Regions from separate parts of the Psychromicrobium lacuslunae genome, predicted to be linked through region 1. Evidence: riboswitches for the same ligand, from Rfam matches in the RefSeq annotation. Region 1 holds a riboswitch; the other holds the start of a gene.
The links. Region 1 has a riboswitch for S-adenosylmethionine ahead of UM93_RS11795 (DUF1737 domain-containing protein). Riboswitches for the same ligand answer to the same signal wherever they lie in the genome.

Region 1 (4,416 bases):
TGGTCTTTCTGTGGTGCCGCCGCTGCTCACCCAGCGAGCCTTTGATGAAGGTCTGTTTCCGCCCGCAGGTAAACCCGATCTGACCGCCCTGGGCATTATTGTCGCCGCGATGATCCTGGTCTATATCGGCTCGGCGCTGCTCGGCGTCTGGCAAACCTATTTGACTTCCTCGGTCGGCAACCGCGTGATGGGGGCACTCCGGGTCAAGCTCTTCGGGCACCTGCAGGCCATGGATCTGAGCTTTTTCACCCGCACTAAAACCGGCGTCATCCAGTCGCGCTTACAGAACGACGTCGGCGGCGTCGCCAGCGTGCTCACCAATACCGTGACGGCGGTCTTAGGTAACACCGTGACAGTAATAGCTGCTTTCGTGGCGATGCTGCTGTTGAACTGGCAGCTCACCGTGGTCGCCGTCGTGCTGATGCCGATCCTGGTGATCGCGCAACGCAAGGTCGGCAAGGTCAGGGCAAAAATTGCCACCCAAACCCAGGAATCGCTCTCCGAAATGTCGGCCATCACCCAGGAGACCCTGAGCGTCTCGGGCATTCTATTGGCGAAAAGCTTCACCATGCAGGGCGCCGAGATCGATAGATACTCTGCCGAGAACCGTAAACAAATAGCGTTGCAGGTTCGTCAGGCGATGAGCGGGCAATGGTTCTTCGCCATTGTCACGATCTTCCTCTCCTCGATTCCGGCGATTGTTTACCTGGTAGCCGGGCTGCTCGTCGATAACGGCGCTCAGGCCATCACCGCTGGCACCATCGTCGCCTTCACCACGGTGCAGGCTCGACTGCTTTTCCCGCTCACCAGCCTGATGCGAGTGGCCCTCGACTTACAAACCTCCGGGGCACTTTTCGCTCGGATCTTCGAATACCTCGACCTCACCCCAGCCATCGCCGACCGGCCCGAGGCGGTGGAACTGCCAAGGGACACCCGGCTAGGCGGTATCCGCTTCAAAGAAGTCAGCTTCGCTTACCCCGACGCCCAGCCAGAAGAACGCCCCACTCTGGACCGCATTTCTTTCAGCATTGAACCCGGGCAGTTCGCCGCCTTCGTAGGGTCCTCGGGTGCCGGAAAAACTACCATTTCGTATCTGATCCCGAGGCTCTACGAGGCAAGCTCTGGCAGCATCGAATTCGCCGGTGTGGATGTTCGGGAACTCAAGCAGAACTCCTTGGTGTCCCACATCGGCATCGTCTCTCAAGAGACCTATCTCTTCCACGCCAGCATCGCCGACAATCTGCGATACGCCAAGCCCGACGCCAGTCAGCAGGAACTCGACCAAGCCACCCAACAGGCCAATATTTATTCGACCATCATGAGCTTCCCGGAGGGTTTCGATACCCTGGTCGGCGAGCGCGGTTATCGACTCTCCGGTGGCGAGAAGCAGCGGATCGCGATTGCCCGAGTGTTGTTGAAAGACCCTGCGGTACTGGTCCTCGATGAGGCCACTAGTGCACTCGATTCGATCTCAGAACGCGTCGTGCAGGCCGCGCTGGAAACCGCTTCGCATGGTCGAACCACGGTAGCGATTGCGCATCGACTCTCCACCGTGGTCTCGGCAGACGTGATTTTCGTCGTCGAACAGGGTCGGATTGTGGAATCCGGCAGTCATCAGGAACTGCTCGCCGCAGCGGGGCGGTATGCGGCTCTCTACCGGGAACAGGCAAGCAGTCAAGCCTCGCAATAAAGTCACTAGCATGCCAAGGCTCGGCCCACTTTGTGCTACTTTGACGATGAGTAATGAGCGCCAGCGCGCAACCAAAGACTTGGTTGCACTGCCCTGACTTGCTGGCCGGCAACCCTCGATTCCGGTGGGGTGCCTCAGGTGAGTACTCGGCAACGTATTGAGGTTGCAAGCGTGGAATCGCTCCGGCTTGCTCCGACGCAAAAGGAGAATCTAATGGCTGACGCCCCCCTTACCTACCGGTTGCTGACCGGTCCCGATGACCACGCCTTCTGTCAGAGAGTCAGCGACGCGATTGCCGAAGGATACGTGCTGTACGGCAGCCCCTCGGTGACCTCCAACGGCGGCCAGGTAATCGCTGCTCAAGCTGTGGTGCTGCCCGGCTTTAACGCCACTGTGGGATCGGAGTCGGCGCAATGAGCTACGCGGGCGATCTCACCCCAGAACAGGCTTGGCAGAAGGTTTCCGACGGGGCCGTACTGGTCGATGTGCGGACCGAGGCGGAGTGGCAACTCATCGGGGTGCCGGACACTTCGAGCATCGAAGCAGAACCGCGCTTTGTGCAGTGGAATCTGGCTGGCGGGGTTTGGAATACGGATTTCCTCGCTCAGTTACAGCAGACCGTGCCAGCCGAGGCTGAGCTGGTTTTCCTCTGTCGTTCCGGCGCCCGCTCGATCTCGGCCGCCGAGGCGGCCACCGAGGCCGGTTTCACCTCCTTCAATGTCCTGGAAGGCTTCGAAGGAGTACCCGATGCCTACGGTGATCGAGTCGTCAACGGCTGGAAGAACCGCAAGTTGCCTTGGAAGAAGGGCGCATGAGCTTCAACCCCTTAGCCTCCGACTGGGCCGCCGACACTCAGGCGGTACGTGGCGGCTTAGACCGCACCGGCTTCTTCGAAACCTCGGAGGCGATCTTCATCAATTCGGGTTTCGTCTATGACTCTGCCGAGGCCGCAGAGCGGGCCTTCACTGGTGAGGATGAGCGCTTCGTCTATTCTCGTTATGGCAATCCGACGGTGGCGACCTTCCAAGAACGACTGCGGCTGTTGGAGGGTACCGAAGCTTGCTTCGCGACTGCCTCTGGCATGTCGGCGGTGTTTGTTGCCCTCGGTGCATTGCTTGCTGCCGGGGATCGGGTGGTTGCTTCCCGATCCCTCTTCGGTTCCTGTTTTGTGATCTTGAATGAAATCCTGCCGCGCTGGGGCGTCGAAACCGTCTTCGTGGACGGCCCAGATCTGGAGCAGTGGAAGGAAGCGCTCTCGGTGCCGACCACGGCGGTGTTCTTCGAATCTCCCTCCAACCCAATGCAGGAGATCGTCGATATCCGCGCGGTCTGCGAGCTAGCGCACGCCGCCGGTGCCCAGGTGGTGGCCGATAATGTCTTTGCCACTCCGTTGCTGCAACGCTGCACCGATCTCGGCGCTGACATCGTGGTTTACTCCGGCACCAAGCACATTGACGGCCAGGGCCGGGTGATGGGCGGCGCGATCCTGGGCAGCAAGGAATTCATCGACGGTCCGGTGAAACAGCTCATGCGGCACACCGGCCCGGCGCTCTCCTCCTTCAATGCCTGGGTGCTCACCAAAGGGCTGGAAACGCTCTCGCTGCGGGTCAATCATTCCTGCGCTTCGGCGCTGGCGCTGGCGGAATTCCTGGAGGCGCAGCCCGCTGTGGAGTGGGTGAGGTACCCGTTATTGAAGTCTCATCCACAGTACAAGCTGGCGTCCCAGCAAATGACGGCGGGCGGTACCGTGCTGACCTTCGCGCTGCGCGGCGGCAAAACGGAGGCCTTCGCACTACTGAACGCCCTCGAGGTGATCGATATTTCGAATAACCTCGGCGACTCGAAATCCTTGATCACCCACCCGGCCACCACCACGCACCGTGCAATGGGGCCGGAAGGCCGGGCCGCCATCGGCCTGGGCGACGGTGTGGTGCGGCTTTCGGTCGGGTTAGAAGATCTCAACGATTTGCGGGCGGACCTGAGCCAGGCCTTGGCGAAGCTTTGAGTCGAACCGAGGAACTCTGAGAACTTGCTCGTCTGGCGCTCGCCAGCTAGCCGCCAATTGGCGGTTAGCGACTCCGAAGCTGCACCGCTGCGGCGGTACCGCACGGTCCGGCTAAGCGGCAGGATAAGGATAAGAGTAAATCAGATCGAGCAAAGGAACTCTCGTGTCCCTCAATGAACCCACCGCGCAGGATGCTCCCGCCAGTCTCAAGCGTCCCAGTTACGATCCCGAGTTGGCGGCGCTCTTGCAGGCCAACCCGGAGCTCGGCATCCCGCCGCTGAGCCTTGACAGGATCGAGCAGATCAGGGCCATCGATCAATCAATTGAGCTTGATGCGCTGCTCGTCGGCCGGGCCATCGAAACTCAGGAATACCAGGCGCCAGGACCGGAGGGTTCACCCGATATTAAGTTACTGGTGCTGCGATCCACCGAGTTCAGTGGTCCGCGCCCGGCGCTCTATTACATTCATGGCGGCGGCATGGTGGTGGGCACCAGGTACGCCATCTCGGAGCAGCAAGTGGACTGGGTTGAACAGTATGGCGTCACGCTCGTATCGGTGGAATACCGCTTAGCCCCGGAGCACCCACACCCGGCCCCGGTTGAAGATTGCTATGCCGGCCTGGTGTGGACAGCTGCCCAGGCCGCCGAACTGGGCCTTGATCCACGGCGTATTTTGCTCGGCGGGGTAAGCGCTGGGGGCGGCCTGGCCGCAGCGGTTACG
Region 2 (4,416 bases), 910 kb from region 1:
ATGTTGAGGAAATAGCTGACGGCTTGATTATTAGGCCACGGCCGCTGCACGGTGGCCTGTTTCGCAGTTATGAAGATCATCGAATGGCAACTGCTGGGGCGATTATCGGCTTAGCCGTGCCCGGCGTCGAGATTGACGACATCGGCACAACAGCCAAAACTATGCCGGAATTTCCCCAATTGTGGCAGCATATGCTCGCTCCGCAGGCCCTTGAGCGAGCGAACTAATGCCACGTGAGTGGGATGAATCCGATGTTCGGATCAGACCGAACAAAAAGGGCAGTCGGCCTCGTACCAAGGATCGCCCCGCTCATCAGGATGCACTGATCGGCCGGATCATCACCGTTGACCGCGGCCGTTATACCGCCATAGTCGATGAAGCCACCGACCAAGAACGGACGCTAGTCGCCGCCCGTGCCAGGGAGCTCCGTCGCTCCCCCGTCGTGGTCGGCGACTTTGTTGCCTTGGTCGGCGATGTCTCAGGCGAGCCCGACACGCTGGCGCGGCTGGTTCGGATTGAGCAGCGCCGCACCGTGCTGCGTCGTTCCGCTGATGACTCAGACCCGGTGGAGCGGGTGCTCGTCGCCAATGCCGACCAGCTGGTCATCGTGGTTGCCGCCGCTAGCCCGGAGCCTCGCACCGGCTTTATCGATCGGGCCCTGGTGGCAGCTTATGACGCGGGAATCGAGCCCCTGCTGCTGATCACCAAAACCGACGTCAAGGAGCCAACCGCACTGCTGGAGCACTACCAACAGCTGGATCTGAAAATTTTACTCAGCCGCACTACTGCGGAGCAGGCTGCAAGTGGCTCGGCAAGATTGGTTAGCGACGCGGTACAGCAGTTGCACGCCGAGTTGGACGGTAAGGTTTCGGTGCTGGTCGGGCATTCCGGCGTCGGGAAGTCCACCATGGTGAATGCCCTCACCGGCTCACAACGCGCCACCGGAGGGGTTAACACGGTCACCGGACGGGGCAGACATACCTCATCCTCAGCACTCGCTTTGCGCCTGGAAGCGGCAGCGCCCGGGAGCTGGATCATCGACACCCCGGGAATTCGATCATTCGGCCTGGCCCATGTGGATGCCAACCGCATCCTGCACGCTTTCGAAGATCTTGAGCCTGGCATAGCGGACTGCCCGCGCGGTTGCCGGCACGATGAAGCCGCCCCGGAATGCGGCTTGGACGCCTGGGTGGCCGGCGGTCAAGCCGGCCAGGGCGGACCCGCGCGGCTAATCTCCTACCGCCGCCTGCTCAGTGCGATCCGTGCCGTGCAATGACTTTCAGTGCCGCTCCATTACTTTCAGTGAGCTCAGACCGCTAAAACCTCACCGATCCGGGGCTTTCCCTCTCCGCCTCCCCGAAATCTGTAGCATCTCGGGATAGCGTGAGGACATGACATTGCACCTTCAGGGCTATAACGACGACCTTCGTCTGGCCCATGTGCTAGCCGATTCAGTGGATGCACAGACCATGAGCCGGTTCAAAGCGCTCGATCTGACCATTGAAACGAAACCCGATTTAACCCCGGTGACCGACGCTGATAAGGACGCCGAGGACGCCATCCGAAGCCAGCTTTCCAGAGTCCGACCGCGGGACGCCGTGTTAGGCGAAGAATTCGGTAGCAGTGGTCATGGTTCACGGCGCTGGATTATCGACCCGATTGATGGAACGAAGAATTTCATTCGAGGGGTCCCGGTCTGGGCCACCTTGATCTCGCTGGTGGACGAAGGCGTACCCGTGCTGGGCGTGGTGAGCGCACCGGCGCTGGGAAAGCGCTGGTGGGCCGCGAAAGGGACCGGAGCCTTCACCGGAAAATCGCTTGCCGCAGCCTCCCGGATCAGGGTCTCCAATGTTTCTAAGCTCTCCGACGCCTCTGTTTCCTATTCTTCGCTCAACGGTTGGCGGGAGCGCGGTAATCAGGAACAGTTCCTGGAGTTGCTTGAGACCACCTGGCGAAGCAGGGCATATGGTGATTTCTGGTCCTATTGTCTGGTCGCTGAGGGTGCCGTCGACATCGCCTGCGAACCTTCGCTCAATCTCTACGATATGGCTGCCTTGGTCCCCATTGTCACCGAAGCTGGCGGACGCTTCACTTCGCTGGAGGGCGCGGACGGACCATTCGGCGGCAACGCACTGGCCACCAATGGTATTTTGCACTCCGAGACGCTCCGGCTACTCAATCCCGAGCTAGACGATCTACTGAGCTAACCTGGTTAGCTGGCTAACTAACCTGGGGCGATTGTGACGTAACAGATTATTCCCCGGGCGATTGATCCGTTTAAGCTACTCATAGGTCACGAGTGCCAGCGCTAAACCCCGGTTTGCTGGCCGGCAACCCTCCTTTCGCGGTGGGGTGCCCCGGGTGACGACCTGGTCGATATCAAAAGATACCGGCAAGCGCGGACCCCCGATCTTGGCATCGAGGGCCTCTCAGTGGAGGATTAAATGAGTGCTGTCAGTACCGTCACGTTTCAGCAATTAGCAACCCTTGAAGACCATCAGTCGGTCGCTACAATCCAAGCCCTACAACCGGTGGTGGGCGCCGGTTTACTCGCCCCCTTGGTGCAAGGCGGTGAAGCCCGCTACGTCAACCTCGATTATGCAGCCTCGGCCCCGGCCCTAGCTTCAGTTGCTGAGTATCTCAATGAGATTCTGCCGTACTACGCCAGCGTGCACCGCGGCGCCGGTTACAGTTCTCAAATCAGCACCTCGGTCTATGAGAATTCCCGCCATATCGTGCGGGATTTCGTCAATGCCCGGCCCGATGACACAGTGATTTTCACTCGGAACACCACGGATGCCCTCAATCTTTTGGCGCGCTGCCTGCCCGCCCAAGGCGAGGTGCTCTATCTCGATATTGAGCACCACGCGAATTTGTTGCCCTGGCAACATGTCCCGCATCGCAGCGTGCTGGCCGGAGAAAGCATCGCGGAGACGATTCAGACCCTGGAACAAGAATTCAGCTTGGGCGGGGTTTCACTGCTAGCCATCACTGGCGCTTCGAATGTCACCGGCGAAGTGCTGCCGATCGCGGAACTCACCTCACTGGCGCATCGACATGGCGCCCGGATTGTGGTGGACGCCGCACAGCTAGCACCGCACCGCGCGATTGACGTGAGCGGCTGGGAGGTGGATTATCTGGCCTTTTCTGGGCATAAATTGTATGCCCCGTTCGGCTCGGGAGTACTGGTTGGACGCGCCGACTGGTTAGATACTGGTGTTCCGCTGCTTTTCGGCGGCGGTGCGGTCAAAGAGGTAAGACTGGATACGGTGAGTTGGGCTGAGGGACCGGCTCGGCACGAAGGTGGCAGCCCCAATGTGCTGGGCGCGGCTACTCTCGCCAAAGCCGCGGAGGTGCTCTCCGGGCTCAATCAAGCAGCTTGGCAGCGTCATGAACAGGATCTCCGCGAGAGTCTTGTCCGAGGCCTGGAACAAATCCCCGGCGTCAGCATTCACCGGCTTTTCAAGGATTCGGATAGCTATCCAAATAGCGGCAGTATCGGCGTGGTCAACTTTTCGGTCTCCGGCTATGACTCAGGCTTTGTCGCTGCTTACCTTTCCGCCGAGTTCGCGATCGGGGTCCGTGATGGACGTTTTTGCGCTCATCCCTTGCTACGACGCCTTGGCCTGCCCACCGGATCGCTACGCGCCAGTTTCGGCCTAGGCTCACAAGGTGAGGACGCTCAGCGGCTGATTGACGGCGTGCGCAAATTAGTTGAGCACGGCCCGTCCGGGGACTACCTAGTGGAAAGTGGCCGCTGGGTGCCAGCTAACGACTTCAGGGCTTTCCCCAGCTGGGCGCCAAATACTCCGGGCACCGCTGGCGCGGCTCCCTGCGTGGTGACTGAGTAGTTAGTGACTGAGTAGCTAGTGACAGAGTAATTGGTGACAGAGTAGTTTCTGCCGCCCTCAGCAGTGCTGATAGCTCGCCAGGATATTCTGGACTAATGCTCTTGAGGTATCACCGTTGAAGCCGGTCAAAGGCCCTAAAATCGCACCGGAACGACGCGTAGAGCTCGCCGCCGCCTTCCTGAGCGGCGGCGAGCTCTACGATCGGGTGCGACCAAGTTACCCCGTACACAGCGCCTCCTGGCTGATCCCTGAGCATGCAATGGAGGTAATCGATCTGGGCGCCGGCACTGGAAAGTTCACCGAACGATTAGTGGCTCATGGACTCAGCGTGACAGCTGTTGACCCCTCAGCGGATATGTTGCAGCAACTCAGCAACCGCTTGTCGATGGTTCGTACTGTAGTTGGCACCGCCGAGCAGTTTCCCTTGCCGAGTAGCAGCACCGACGCGGTTTTTGTAGCTCAAGCCTGGCATTGGTTCGATGCCAGCGCGGCGAGCGCTGAAATTGCTCGGGTACTCCGTCCGGGCGGCAGGCTAGGTTTGCTCTGGAATCAGCTAGACGTTCGG

Region 2: it holds a riboswitch for S-adenosylmethionine, as region 1 does, so the genes downstream of both, UM93_RS07410 (aminotransferase class V-fold PLP-dependent enzyme) here and UM93_RS11795 (DUF1737 domain-containing protein) in region 1, are expected to answer to the same signal.

The regions. Positions count from the first base shown of each region.
Region 1 covers NZ_CP011005.1:2,498,665-2,503,080, forward strand. The annotation lists gene UM93_RS11790 (ABC transporter ATP-binding protein) at 1-1,690, shown strand, start outside; SAM riboswitch class IV at 1,740-1,868, shown strand; gene UM93_RS11795 (DUF1737 domain-containing protein) at 1,904-2,107, shown strand; gene UM93_RS11800 (rhodanese-like domain-containing protein) at 2,104-2,505, shown strand; gene UM93_RS11805 (O-succinylhomoserine sulfhydrylase) at 2,502-3,695, shown strand; gene UM93_RS11810 (alpha/beta hydrolase) at 3,859-4,416, shown strand, end outside.
Region 2 covers NZ_CP011005.1:1,589,326-1,593,741, forward strand. The annotation lists gene aroA (3-phosphoshikimate 1-carboxyvinyltransferase) at 1-227, shown strand, start outside; gene rsgA (ribosome small subunit-dependent GTPase A) at 227-1,276, shown strand; gene hisN (histidinol-phosphatase) at 1,392-2,207, shown strand; SAM riboswitch class IV at 2,292-2,405, shown strand; gene UM93_RS07410 (aminotransferase class V-fold PLP-dependent enzyme) at 2,445-3,851, shown strand; gene UM93_RS07415 (class I SAM-dependent methyltransferase) at 3,967-4,416, shown strand, end outside.